Linked DNA regions of Terriglobus roseus. The protein of the gene in region 2 interacts with the protein of the main gene of each other region in a pairwise test. Links are inferred from orthologs where the notes say so. Each region holds a gene or a part of one and is shown on either strand. Other genes may lie near its edges.

Evidence for each region.
Region 1: the proteins of BLT38_RS00565 (region 2) and secA interact in binary tests that used the Escherichia coli proteins (3 or more experiments, as listed by UniProt). The link is inferred for Terriglobus roseus from one-to-one orthologs.

What each region holds. Positions count from the first base shown.
Region 1 is NZ_LT629690.1:2,497,011-2,502,874, forward strand. Bases 2,402-5,862 are described here. They hold secA (preprotein translocase subunit SecA), read right to left. Parts: upstream 5,485-5,862; coding sequence 2,602-5,484; downstream 2,402-2,601. Other genes in these bases: BLT38_RS10525 (hypothetical protein), read left to right, coding at 2,402-2,517; BLT38_RS10535 (hypothetical protein), read right to left, coding at 5,581-5,862. Outside these bases: BLT38_RS10515 (anti-sigma factor family protein), read left to right, coding at 32-292; BLT38_RS10520 (hypothetical protein), read left to right, coding at 372-1,211; BLT38_RS20510 (hypothetical protein), read right to left, coding at 1,502-1,678; more of BLT38_RS10525, read left to right, coding at 1,813-2,401; more of BLT38_RS10535, read right to left, coding at 5,863-5,864. UniProt on the Escherichia coli protein: Required for protein export, interacts with the SecYEG preprotein conducting channel.
Region 2 is NZ_LT629690.1:108,252-115,779, forward strand. The notes cover bases 1,930-4,683. They hold BLT38_RS00565 (acyl-CoA thioesterase), read right to left. Parts: upstream 3,646-4,683; coding sequence 3,214-3,645; downstream 1,930-3,213. Other genes in these bases: BLT38_RS00550 (1-deoxy-D-xylulose-5-phosphate reductoisomerase), read right to left, coding at 1,930-2,237; BLT38_RS00555 (hypothetical protein), read left to right, coding at 2,300-2,764; BLT38_RS00560 (HU family DNA-binding protein), read left to right, coding at 2,927-3,217; pncA (bifunctional nicotinamidase/pyrazinamidase), read right to left, coding at 3,655-4,275; BLT38_RS00575 (helix-turn-helix domain-containing protein), read left to right, coding at 4,563-4,683. Also shown: RIP metalloprotease RseP, read right to left, coding at 1-969; more of BLT38_RS00550, read right to left, coding at 1,065-1,929; more of BLT38_RS00575, read left to right, coding at 4,684-5,105; BLT38_RS00580 (isoprenyl transferase), read left to right, coding at 5,227-6,120; BLT38_RS00590 (phosphatidate cytidylyltransferase), read left to right, coding at 6,488-7,342; BLT38_RS00595 (proline dehydrogenase family protein), read left to right, coding at 7,406-7,528.

The DNA.
Region 1 (5,864 bases), 2.4 Mb from region 2 along the record:
ATACGCACACACAGACCCGCGGAGGCGTCCGATGACCTGCACGGAATTTCTGGCTCAAATGACGGATTACTTCGACGGACAGGTTGAACCTGAGTTGTTGTCGGAAATTCAGTCTCATCTCTGCGAGTGCCACCACTGCGAAGTTCTTGTGGACACCACTCGACAGACAATCCGCGTCTATCGGAATCACGAGGTCTATGACCTGACGGAAGACGTGCGCGAACGCACAGTGCAGCGAATTCTGGCCGCTTGTACAGGACGAAAGTCCATCTCCGCTGAAGGACAGCGATAGCCTTTTTTCTTTACTTTGAGGCACCCTTCACGTAGGGTTTGCGTGTTGCACTACGCTTTCCCTCCCGAGAGGGTTGTTCATGTCTCTGCCTGATCCTCCCAGCGCCCGCGATCGTCGCGTTTCGCCAACCGGCGAACGCCGTTCCACAGATACGTCTCATGCAAATCGCTCTGGTCGGCGCGCAATGGATAGCTCGCCCAGGCGGCGCAGCACCGATCCGCAGATTCGGCGTCGCCGCGAAGACCACAAATCCGGGAACTCCGCTTTTGGCGCACTTCTTATCGTTGTGGTTGCCGTTTTGTTTCTGGGCTATGTCTACAACGTGGCAGGCTTTGCCACCGCTGCGGATAATTTCTTTTCCACGTTGAATAGCTCCGCGCAAAGCGAAAACAGTGCCGTCGTCAAAATCATGGAAGTTGTCTACCCTGCCATCGGACTGATCGTGGCAGCCTTGATGGTGTTTGGCATCCTACGGTTTCTCTATCGAAGCATTCGTGGTGCTAAGAAGACCCGCAAGCTTGCAGGACGCGAAGTCATCACTCTGGAGAAGTTCCGTCAGATCACAGAAGCCAGGGGGATTCGCCCAAGGATCTCAACACAGGCTTACCAGCTCCTTCTTCCCTATTACGCCAGTAGCATGCGAGCTCGATTGGATGATCGTCTCGTTGAGGATTTGAACATGACTCCGGAGCAGGTGCAGGACACATACGGCAACCTTCTCCGCAATACAGATCGCAAGGAATCGCCCGGCACGCAGCCAAGCATTCTCACCGTGATGGATCTGCTGAACGCGGTGCAGTCGGCAAAGCGGCAGTCGCTCATGGATTCTGTGAAGCGTCCTGTTGTACGCATTTCAGCCATTCGGCGCGCGCAAGCCGCCGCGAAAGACAGCGACAAGGATTTCACAACATCCCAGTAACCACTGCGTGATAATCCGGGGTCTGATACGTTCATAGAGGCTCCCACACTCTGCGCCCATGGACACGACCCAAGCAAGCTCTTCCCTGCCGCGCAGGCTCCCCCGACAGCCCAAAGCGGCACCTTATCCCGTCAAAAGAGCGACGGATAATAGTTCTCTTGCTCCGAATATCTCTTATTTCACCGAAGAGATCGAAGCCCTCCGCCCGCCTCAACCAGAAGTGCGCGCTGTAGCGCCTTCTCCGCCTGCGCCGACGCAAGACGTTCCGTCCCACACGGAGATTGTGCAACTCACGTCCATGGCAGACCGTGGGTCGCAAGAGCAGTCGTTGGCGAAAGCTGCGCCTGTTCCAGCGTCGGAAAGTCGTCGGAATCGTCCATCAAACGACGATCCGAAGCCCGGATACGCGCGCCCGTCTGGCATCTCGCGATCTCGGCCTTCACGCCCTTCAGGCTTGTCTGGATCACGTCCCTCTGTCAGTGTTCCGGCGGTACCTGAAGCTCGCAATCGCGCGGTGTCCGAAACACATGAAACCGCATCTCCCCGTGTTTCCAAAGAGCTCTCCGCTTCAACTTTCCTTAAGCCGTCGCCTGAAGTGCGAATGCAAGATACCGCGAGCCGCCTGCCTGTAGCAGCACGTAACGATGACTCATCAGCCGCCTCGGCTCCGATAAGCCGTGTCGCAAAAAACACCAGCCGCCGCGTGGCGCACAAGCGGAAGATTTCTGCGGGCGTCGCTCTCGCCGTGCTTTCGGGTGTTCTGGTGGCGTATTCCTTTACGGTCGGCAGCATTGAAAATGAAGTGGATCGCCTGATTGTGAACTCGGAGAGCATGCCCGCGTTCGTCAAATCGCTGCTGCCCTGGCTTCCCTTGCTTCCGCTCATCCTTCTGCTGGGCACAGTCCTCTGGATTCTCGCTGGCATGATCGGGTTGCGGCGGACCAGACGTCGACCAAATACTTTGGTTGCCAGCGGTGAAGCGTCAGCCGAACAACGCAAAGCGAAGCGTCGTAAATCTCCTTTGGAACAGTTCCGTGACGAGGCAGAAAAGGAAGGCATTGGGAAAGATGCTGCATATCAGGCATGGCGTCTGCTGCAGAGATACGGCCCAGACAGCCACATACTTTCGGTCTATGACGATCTGCAAGTCACGCTCAGCATGACTCAGCACCAGATTCAGGGCGTCTACAAACATCTTGTCCCGGCAAATGAAAAACCGGTCTCAGTCCGTTCAGTACTTGACCTGATGCGATTGGCAAACTCTCCGCCGCGGAACACTGCGCAGCACCAAAAGACCGCGCAATAGAGTTCACACACTGTCGATAACTCTGGGCACTTCCTGTAAAAGAGAAACGCCGCAAGCATTGTTGCTTGCGGCGTTTCTCTTTTCTTACCGGCGGCGCTTTGGCTTCTGTCCGCTGGTCGCTTTCTGCGGAGCGTACTGTTGCCGTTGCGGTCCGCGGCTGGTTGGGAACTGCGGCGGTTCTGGCTGGCGAGGCTGCTCTTCCACTTCGCTGCCACCGCTCATGCGCATGGGCGGCGGAGTCTGAGGAAGCTGCGGCGGAGGCGGTGCCACCGGCTGTGCTGCCATGCTTCGCAGAGCCTCCAACTGCTCCAGCGACTCAATCGGAATGCCATCCGGACCAACGATCTGCATGCGGTACAGGTTGCGCAATGTGTCTTCCTGGAAGCGCTGCATCATGGCTTCAAACATCTCGAAGGATTCCTTCTTGTAGGCCACCAGCGGATCCTGCTGCGCGTAACCACGCAGGCCGATGCCTTCCTTCAGATGGTCCATCGCAAGAAGATGGTCCTTCCACAGACCGTCCAGCGTGCTGAGCATGATGACGCGCTCGTGATATCGCAGAGTGTCCGGCCCAAGGATCTGTTCCTTCACCTCAAAGCGCTGCTTCAGGCCTTCAAACAGAGTGTCACCAAGCTCGTGGCGATTCAATGCCGCGAAGTCCACCTGCGGGAAGTCTGTGCCGAAGATGTCGACCAGCTTCGTCTTCATCTCAGTGACGTTCCACTGATCAGCATGAACATTGGCAGGAGCCGTCTCATCCAGAATGTTCGACAGCGCCGTGGCCGTGTAGTCCTCTAGGACGAGTTCCTTCTGGTCTACGCCTTCAAGCAGGTTGTGACGCAGACCGTAGACTGCCTCACGCTGCTTGTTCATCACGTCGTCATATTCCAGAACGTGTTTACGCGATTCAAAGTTCTGCGTTTCCACGGCCTTCTGCGCAGCGGCGATACGGTTGGTGATCATGCCGCTTTCAATCGGCACACCCTCTTCCATACCCAGACGCTGCAGCAGCGTGCTGACCCACTCACGCGCGAAGATGCGCATCAGGTCGTCTTCCAGTGACAGGTAGAAACGCGCTGCACCCGGATCGCCCTGACGGCCCGCACGTCCACGAAGCTGGTTATCGACACGACGGCTTTCGTGACGCTCCGTACCAATGATGAAGAGACCGCCAGCCTCCAAAACTGCCTCATGCTCACGCTTGCAGTCAGTGGCGAAGTGATCCAACGCGTTATCCCACTCTGCCTGCGTGCACTCATGCTCTTCGTTCTGGTAGTAGAAGCGGTACATGCCCGGTGCTGCAACAGGTGCAATCTCACCTTCCACAGTGGCCAGCGGCTTCGCGACGCCGCTCTTTGCCAGCTCCTGACGCGCCATAAACTCGGCATTGCCGCCCAGCAGAATGTCGGTACCACGACCCGCCATGTTGGTGGCGATAGTCACCATGCCCAGACGTCCGGCCTGCGCAACGATCTCCGCTTCGCGTTCGTGGAACTTCGCGTTCAGAACAACGTGGCGCACACCCTTGCGCTTCAGAATTTCGCTCAGGATTTCCGACTTCTCGATCGAAGTCGTACCCACCAGTACCGGCTGCTTGTTCGCGTGCAGACGATCAATCTCATCTGCCACGGCAAAGTACTTTTCTTTCGCCGTGCGATACACCACGTCCGGGTGCTCAATGCGCTGCATGATGCGGTTGGTCGGGATGACTGTGATTTCGAGCTTGTAGATGTTGTCGAATTCGGCGGCTTCCGTCTCCGCCGTACCGGTCATGCCGGAGAGCTTCTTGTACATACGGAAGTAGTTCTGGAAGGTGATAGTGGCGAGCGTCTGATCTTCCTTGCGGATGTTGACGCCTTCCTTCGCTTCCACGGCCTGGTGTAGTCCATCGGACCAGCGGCGACCCGGCATCAGACGGCCCGTGAACTCGTCCACGATGATGATTTCGCCGTCCTTCACCACGTACTCTACGTCGCGCTTGTAGAGGTTGTGGGCCTTGATCGCAGTCTCCACGTGGTGCTTCAGATCCCAGTTCTCGGGGTCAGCAATGTTACCGATGCCGAGCAGGCCTTCGATCTTTTCCCAACCCTCATCCGTCACAGTGATGGAGCGAGCCTTCTCGTCTACCGTGAAGTCTCCGGTGTAAATCTTCTGTTCCAGCGTCTCCGTGAACTCACCCAACTCAAGCTCTGGGATGATTACATTCACGCGCTCGTACTTGTCAGTGGTCTGGTCTGTGGGGCCAGAGATGATGAGCGGCGTACGCGCTTCGTCAATCAGGATCGAGTCCACTTCGTCCACGATGGACATGTAGTGTCCACGCTGAACAAGTTCGCTCAGTTCGAACTTCATGTTGTCGCGTAGGTAGTCGAAGCCGAACTCGTTGTTCGTACCGTAGGTGATGTCTGCGGCATACGCTGCACGGCGTTCGCGGTCGTCAAGATCATGAACAATGACACCAACGGTCATGCCGAGAAAGCCGTAAATCTTGCCCATCCACTCGGCGTCGCGCTTAGCCAGATAGTCGTTCACGGTAACCACGTGAACACCGCGACCAGCGAGCGCGTTCAGGTAGCAAGGCAGTGTGGCGACTAGCGTCTTACCTTCACCCGTACGCATTTCAGCGATCTTGCCCTGGTGAAGAACGGTGCCGCCGATCATCTGCACGTCGAAGTGACGCATACCCACCACACGGCGGCCAGCTTCGCGAACCACAGCGAAGGCTTCCGGCAGAAGCTCGTCCAGAACCACCTTCTCTTCGGCAATGCGTTCATCGCGATCAACAATGTCAGCGGTACGCGTGGCAATGCGTTCGCGGAACTCCACCGTTTTGGCGCGAAGCTGTTCGTCGGTGAGCGCCTGAAGAGCGGGTTCGAAGCCATTGATCTGATCGAGGATGGGCTGCATGCGCTTCACAGCGCGTTCGTTGGAGGTGCCAAACAGTTTGGCGAGAGTCTTGTTAAACACAGGGGTCGTCCTTGCTGGTACGGAAAATAGCGCGATCAAGAGGGCGCGGTGCAATTAGCAACCGCGATAACGTACGGCACTCTCATCTACGGCGCGCTACAGGCTGTTTCCAGTCACAGCGTGCACGTGCGCTGTTTGAACCGCGGCATCATTTACCGGGCGAACAACGCCATGCTCACATGACGTAGCAGCCGTAAAGCTTTGGGGTTCTTCGCTAGCCGGACCGGTCGTGACAGGCTCAGATTCTTCAATTGCTGCCTGAAGCAGCAGATTGCGAACAAAGACGCCACCGGGAGTCCGTGCCGGTTCCACGCTGCTGGCACGCGCGTCAGACACTGCCAGGCTCGAAAGCAGCAGCAACAGACACGCGAAATGAACGG
Region 2 (7,528 bases):
GTTCGGTCCGGGTGTAAGACGCGGCGTAATGGGAACTCGCAGTGTTTCGCCCTTGCGATCGATCGTGAGCATCACCGCACGGCCATCCACGTCGTTCAGATAGGCGCTGGTGGCCTCCGTGCCATGGAAGCTATGGCCATCAATGGCCATGATCTTGTCGCCCTTCTGCAGACCCGCACGTGCAGCAGGCGTGGTGCTATCGGGCAGATCGTTAATCACCACAGGGCCTTCCTGCGGACGCGGCACAAGACCCAGCACCATGGAAACATCTTCAGGGCCAAAGTCTTCCGGCTTACCGGTGTAGTTGATGGGCAGTTTCGTGTCGACGCGGTGGCCGTTATGGATGTACGAGAAGGGAAGCGTCTGCCCCGCCTTCAAACCGCTGAACATCATCACGTCCTGCCATGTGGGATTCGTGATGCCGTCGAAACGCACAATCTGATCGCCCACCTGGATACCGGTTTTTGCTGCAGCCGAATTGGCCACAACGTAATCCAGTTCGCCACGATCCTGCAGATACTCAATGGTCTCGTGGTGGAAGTGCGCAACGATGGTGAAAACAAAAATCGCCAGGATGAAGTTGGCGATCGGACCCGCCAGGGCAATCACCATGCGCTGCCAGCGCGGCTTCGCGTTGAAGTTGCCAGAGTCTTCACCCGGCCGACCGGAGTGTAAAGCGCCGTCAGGAGAATTGGGTTCGATGCTTTCGCTGGGCGCCGTCTGGATCATGTCCATTTCGGTTTCGCCCGTCATCTTCACGTATCCGCCAATGGGCAGCGCGCACACTTTGTAGTCGGTGCCGTTATGCACATAGCCAAACAGCCGCTTGCCCATACCGATGGAGAATGCCTCCACGCGGACGCCGAAGAGCTTCGCCGCGGCAAAGTGACCGAACTCGTGAACCAGGACCATAACGCCCAGGATTACGAGGAAATAAATAATGGTGATGAGCATTTCGCCGATGTGCAACAGACCCTCTCGAACTACGCCCGACCGGCACTAAAACTGACCGAGCAACATGAAGTTTAGACGTTTTGTGGTGCGTGTTTGTTCCCTGTACGGCCTTAGGCGCGTGACAGCATCTCCGATGCCACCAGGCGTGCATTTTCTCGTGCGGCAGCGTCGGCTTGTAGAACTTCGGCAATTGTCGCAGGATTAGCCGCTGGTGTCCGTTCCAATACGCGTTCAATCGTGCGCGGAATACCAAGAAAGGGTAGATCGCCGTTCAGAAATGCCGCAACAGCAATCTCGTCGGCGGCGTTCAGGGCAATGCAGTGCGACGGGCCGGCTTCCGCAGCTTCATACGCCAACCGCAGGCAAGGGAAGCGCTCAAAGTCCGGCTGCTGGAAATCCAGTTGCGCCAGCGCGGCCATATCGAACGTCAGTTCGCTGGGAACGCGTTCCGGATAAGCCATCGCATAAAGAATCGGCAAACGCATATCCGTAACGGAGAGCTGCGCCAGGATGCTGCCGTCCACATACTCCACCAGTGAATGAATGGTGGATTGCGGATGGATCGTGACCTTCACCTTGTTCGCAGGCAGATCAAAAAGGCGGCAGGCCTCAATAATCTCCAACCCCTTGTTCAGCATGGTGGCGCTATCAATCGTGATGCGCTGTCCCATAACCCACGTGGGATGCTTGAGCGCCTGCGCGGGCGTAATGTTTTCAAAGTCCTTCAGCGGCGTATTGCGGAAAGGGCCACCGCTGGCGGTCAACCATATCTGCTTGACTTCGTTGGTCGTTCCGGCGCGCATGGCCTGATGAATGGCATTGTGCTCGCTGTCGATGGGCAGAATCGTGACGTTGTTCTTCTTCGCCGCCGCAATGATCAATTCGCCCGCAGCCACCATCGCTTCTTTATTGGCAAGCCCAATCGTCTTACCCGCATTCACAGCGGCATAGGTCGCTTCCAGACCGGCGACACCAACAATGGCGCTAACAACAAAACTCACTTCCGGCAGCGTCGCCACGCGCACAGTGCCTGCAGTCCCGTAGACCACTTCCGTGCCGGTAATGCCTGCAGCCTTCAGCTTTTGCGTCAGTTGTGTGGCCAGCTCTTCCGTGGCAACGGACATCACCTGTGGGCGCCAGCGTGCAGCCTGCTGATAAGCAAGGTCCAGGTTCGTTCCGGCAGCGAGTGAGACCACGCGATAACGCTCCGGGTAGCGCTCGCAAATGTCCAGGGTGCTGGTTCCAATAGAGCCGGTGGAACCGAGAATAGCGATGTTTTTCATCACCTTTCATTTTCTCAGATAGCCAATGCCTACGGGTGCTATCGTTCGTGGGCGAGGTGCAAATGGCTGCACGCGGTTGCTGGAGTCCGGGCACGGTCATCCTGGTGGCAACACTCCTTTGCGGAACCCTGGATATCGCAGATGCTGCAATCTTTACCCTCGCCCACGGACATGATCCGCTCGTGATGCTGCGCTCCATCGCCGCCTGCCTGCTGGGCCCAGGCGCAATGCGCGGCGGTTACGCTATGTCATTCGTCGGCTTGGGCTTGCATTTTCTGATTGCTGCCTTCTGGGCCAGCTTTTACGTTCTGGTGGTTGGTCAGGTGTCCGTCGCGCGCCGTTACCCGCTTGCAGCAGGCGTTATCTACGGTCTGTTGATTTACCTGGTGATGAACTACGTCGTGTTGCCGCACACGGCACTCCATATTCCGCTTCCAAAAGGCGGTCTCGGCATGGTGAACGGCTTGCTGGCCCTCATGCTGCTCTTCGGTGTTCCAGTCAGTCTGCTCAATCGCAAACGTTGCTGATCGGTCCCGGGTTTTCCTCACGTGGGTCCCCTGATCTCCCGTAGTTTCTTCACGATCGTTTAAGTTGGCGTGACCTCTTGGCGCGCCGTCCGGTGTACACTCCATGCATCCGCGTGTGATATCGCGGCCAGGCAGACAGGGTTTCGTAAGGAGGCATCCCGTATGACCAAGGCAGATCTTGTGGATGGCGTGACCGCCTCCGGCGACCTTACCCGCCGCGACGGCGAAGTGATTGTGGATACATTCTTCGAAGGCATCATTGATGCCATCCGTGGCGATGAGAAAGTGGAGATCCGTGGTTTCGGATCGTTCCGCATCCGCCAGCGGAATGCGCGCATCGGACGCAATCCAAAGACAGGCGACAAAGTAGAGGTGCCCGCCAAGCGCGTGCCTTACTTCAAGCCGTCTAAGGAACTACGCGATCTGGTCAACGCCGCCGAACCAACCACTTAAACTTCCTTTTCCAGCAACTTGCGAAACGCCTGGGCGTAGGGCTCAGGCAACTCGCGTTTCGTCATCTCGCGGCTTACCACCACGTGGCTCGTTGAGCCTTCGCACAGTAGTTTCCCGTCTTCCACCCGCACAACCTCATAGGCCATCTTTAAGACTGGGCCGCGCATGGCTGTAATACGCGTGCGCACTGCGATTTCGTCGTCGTAACGAGCCGATGCGCGATAGCGCGCTTCCACGCTGACGACTGCGATAAGGCAGCCGTGATCTCTCTCCAGGTCAGCATAGGCAAGCCCCAGCGAACGCATCAGCTCCACGCGCCCCACCTCAAACCAGATCAGGTAGTTGGCGTGATAAACCACGCCCATCTGATCGGTTTCGGCATAGCGGACACGGAGACGGGCTTCGGCGTGGAAGGGTTGTTGCGGCATAGGTTAAGTCTAACGGTGTAGCAGCGTTTCGCTTGTGACGGTGCTCACACCGGCCGCCTGCCATCTCTTGGTCATCTCCGTCATCGATTGCGGATCGATTCCCCGCACCGCATCCGTAATCACCGTGATGTTGAAGCCAAACTGCTTGCCATCCAGGGCAGAGAAGCCCACGCAGTAATCCCACGCAAGGCCGCACAGGTAGAGGTTGGTGACTCCCTTATCGCGGAAGTACCCAGCCAGACCGGTAGATGTGGTGTGATCGTTTTCCAGAAAAGCAGAGTAAGAGTCGATATCGCGCCGAAACCCTTTGCGTAGAACCATCCCCGCATGAGGCAGTTCCAGATCAGGCGACAGCTCCGCCCCGGCGCTTTCCTGGATCGTGTGGTCTGGCCAAAGTGCCTGTGTTCCATAAGCAGCCTCAACGGTCTCCACAAATGCCTGCTTCCCGTGCGTCGACGCGAACGAGATGTGGCCCGCCGGGTGCCAATCCTGCGTCAGGGCAATCTCAGCAAATTTTTTGCCCAAGCGGTTGATCACGGGAATCACTTCTTCACCTTGGGGAACAGCCAGCGAACCACCCGTGAGAAAGTCCCTCTGAACGTCAATAACCAGCAGCGCATCCTGTGACATGTCCGGCACGATCCTTTGCGTTTCTAAGCTTTGTTTTTGATTCTCTGCTTCATCACGTCGATGCGCCACAGTGCGTCGCTGCGTCTTCCACTTACACGGTTACAGCGGCGGGGCATAGTTACTTGTTTGGTTCCTTTCCGGTTTTCTTCTGGAATTCGGGGGTATTTCTGGCGGTTCCCCCTTGACTTACCAGTTACCCCGTATCAGAGTAGGAACATCGCGGTCGTTCTTTATCGGACGTGCGCGATATGGGGCCTTGCTCTGGCACCCATCCGCTACAAGACAATATGGCAACCATGATGGCACCCGTCGAACAGCGGGAGGTACTTCGTTGCGATCACTGCAGCCTGGTTCAGTTCCGGTCTGCAAACTCGCTTTGCCGCAAGTGCCGCAAGCCCCTGGATGTGGAAGAGCCTGAGCCGGTTGCGGCTCCCGCGCTTTCACTGGTTCCGCCGGCTGCACAGTCGTCGGACGACAGCGGTTTGCAGGTGGCTACCGCAGTGCGCGATCTGCGTCGCGTACGCAACCTGAGCCAGCGTCAGCTTGCTGGCCGCATGAACGTCCCCCGCACCTATATCAGCAAGATTGAGAACGGCAAGGCGATGCCGACCCTCAGCAGCCTGGAGCGTCTGGCCAGGGCTCTGCAGGTGGACATCAGCGCCCTTCTGCGCGACGCAAAGACGCGTCACAAGGACGAAGCTGCTGTTCTGATGGCAGATCCGTTCCTGGCAGAGATCGCTCAGTTCTGCTCGCAACTGGACGCGCTACAGAAGTCGATCTTCCTGAACCATGTGCGCGAACTGGCCAGTGGCCGTCGCCGGATGGCTTAGGAACCTGACTTTTCGCGACTTCTCTCTCCTCGGCACCGCGCTCAGGTCGATTGCTTCATTGCAACGGCCTGAGCGGACGTGCTACGGTCGAGCGGTAGCGAATCTTCCGGAGTAGAAACCCTTGCCACTGACCCAGCCCTTGCGTATCCACGAGCTTTCCCCTGAGGAACTCGAGGTGTATCGCACGCTGGATCCGTCCCGCATCCCGGAACATGTTGCCATCATTATGGATGGCAACGGCCGCTGGGCAGGCAAGCGCGCCATGAAGCGCTTCCTCGGCCATCAGCAGGGTGCTGAGAGTGTTCAGTTCGTGGTGGAAACAGCATCACGCATCAATCTTCCGTTCCTCACGCTGTATGCGTTTTCGCTTGAAAACAATCTGCGACGCCCCAAGGCGGAAGTCAGCTTCCTGATGAAGCTGCTGAAGAATTATCTGGTCAGCAATGTAAAGCGCATGCAGGACAACAATGTCCGCATGAACTACATTGGCCGCACCCATGAACTGCCGGAAGAAGTGCAGGAAACCATGAAGTGGGCGCAGGCGGAGACCGCAAAGAACACCGGCACCACGCTCACACTGGCGCTCAATTACGGTTCGCGTGCAGAGATTGTGGACGCAACGCGTTCCATCCTGCGCGATCTGATGGAAGAAGCGCACCGGCGCGGCTGCTCTGTAGAAGATCTGTTAAGCGTGCAGGGCGGCGTCGAATCCATCGACGACGAAACCATGTCGCACCACATGTACACGCGCAACATGCCCGACCCGGATCTACTGATCCGTACCAGCGGCGAGATGCGCATCTCCAACTACCTTCTCTGGCAAATCGCGTACTCAGAGTTGTTCGTCACAGACCGCCTGTGGCCGGACTTCCGCGGTGTACACCTGCTGGAAGGCATCGCAGCGTTCCAACAGCGCAGCCGCCGCTTTGGCGGTTTGGATACAGAATTCACCGACGAAACGTTACCTGATCCTCAAATGCCGCAGGCCGCAACGCCGGAGATGGTTAGCCGCTAGCCGATGCGGACGCTCGACCGCATCCTCGGCTGGGTTCTCGTCGGCTGCAGTCTGGCGCTATTCGTCCTTCTGCACCGCTCATACTCAGGAACTGCTGAACCACTCGTTCTAAGCACCACGCTCTGCGGGCTCCTCTTGGGTTCCATGAACCTGATGCGAGCCGAACGCCCCCACGATCGCACACTCGCAAAGGTTTGCGTCGCAGGCAATGCGTTTTTCGCCGTTTTGCTCGGTGCTCTGGCGCGTGCCACAGAGAATCTTCCCCTGCCGCTGACCTTGGCAGCTGTTTGTGTGGCCCTCTTGCTACTCAGCATGCGAACACGCCGACGCAGCCGCCCGATGTAAAGGGTATTCTCAACACTGGCCTATGAAGAGAATCCTTACTGCCACGGTCCTGATCGCCCTCGTGTTTGGGTTGATCTTCTGGGGAAATCAGCTTGCTTTGATCGTCATGTCAGCGCTGGCGGCGCTGCTGGCCGCGTATGAATACGTGGCGCTGACGCGAGCAGGCGATGAAGTGGTTCCTGCATGGTGGTTGCTCCCCGCCGTGGCTCTGCTGTTCGTGGTGACGTACTGGCGTCCTCTCGATTCGCCGCTTCCCGTGTTAAGCGCGCTCGGCCTCAGCCTGTTGACCATCGTCGCCTTTCGCGAAGCAAAGAGCGGGCATCTAGAACGCGTTCTTCCAATCGCCGCCGCAGGCTTTTTCGGCCTCATCTACATCGCCTATCCGTTGACGCTCCTGCCGCAAATCGAGGCAAAGGAAAACGGCCCCACACTGCTGATCTTCCTCATGCTCGTGGTTTGGACAGGAGACATCGCCGCGCTCTACATCGGCAAGGCATTCGGCAAACACAAGCTCGCTCCAGCACTCAGCCCCAACAAAACACAGGAAGGCGCACTGGCATCCATCGCCGGTTCGGTGCTGATTGCAGCGATCCTGGCAGGCGTATGCGAACTCTTCGGTCGCCGCGGCAGCACCCTGCTACACATCTCCGAGCCTCTCTGGCAAACGCTTCTGCTCGCAGCACTGGTCAACGTAGCAGCCCAGGTAGGCGATCTGCTCGAAAGCGCACTGAAGCGCGGCGTCGGTGTAAAGGACTCCGGCGCAATGCTGCCAGGACACGGGGGCATCCTCGATCGCATCGACGCGCTGCTCGTAGCTGCGCCAGTGCTCTGGTACCTACTCCTTCTCAAAGACGCCGCAGGATTCGGCGGATTCTAGCGACCTCGCAGCCGGGCATGCGTGAGCTAACATGCCCGCCCCTGCGATAAACTTTTGATAAAGATGCTCCGTTCTCTCCTGATCTCACTTTCCCAGAACAACACTATGCGCGGCATCATGGAGCGGTCGGCTCCCGGTCGCAAGCTGTCCAGCCGCTTCGTCGCTGGCCTGACCGTGGAAGACGCG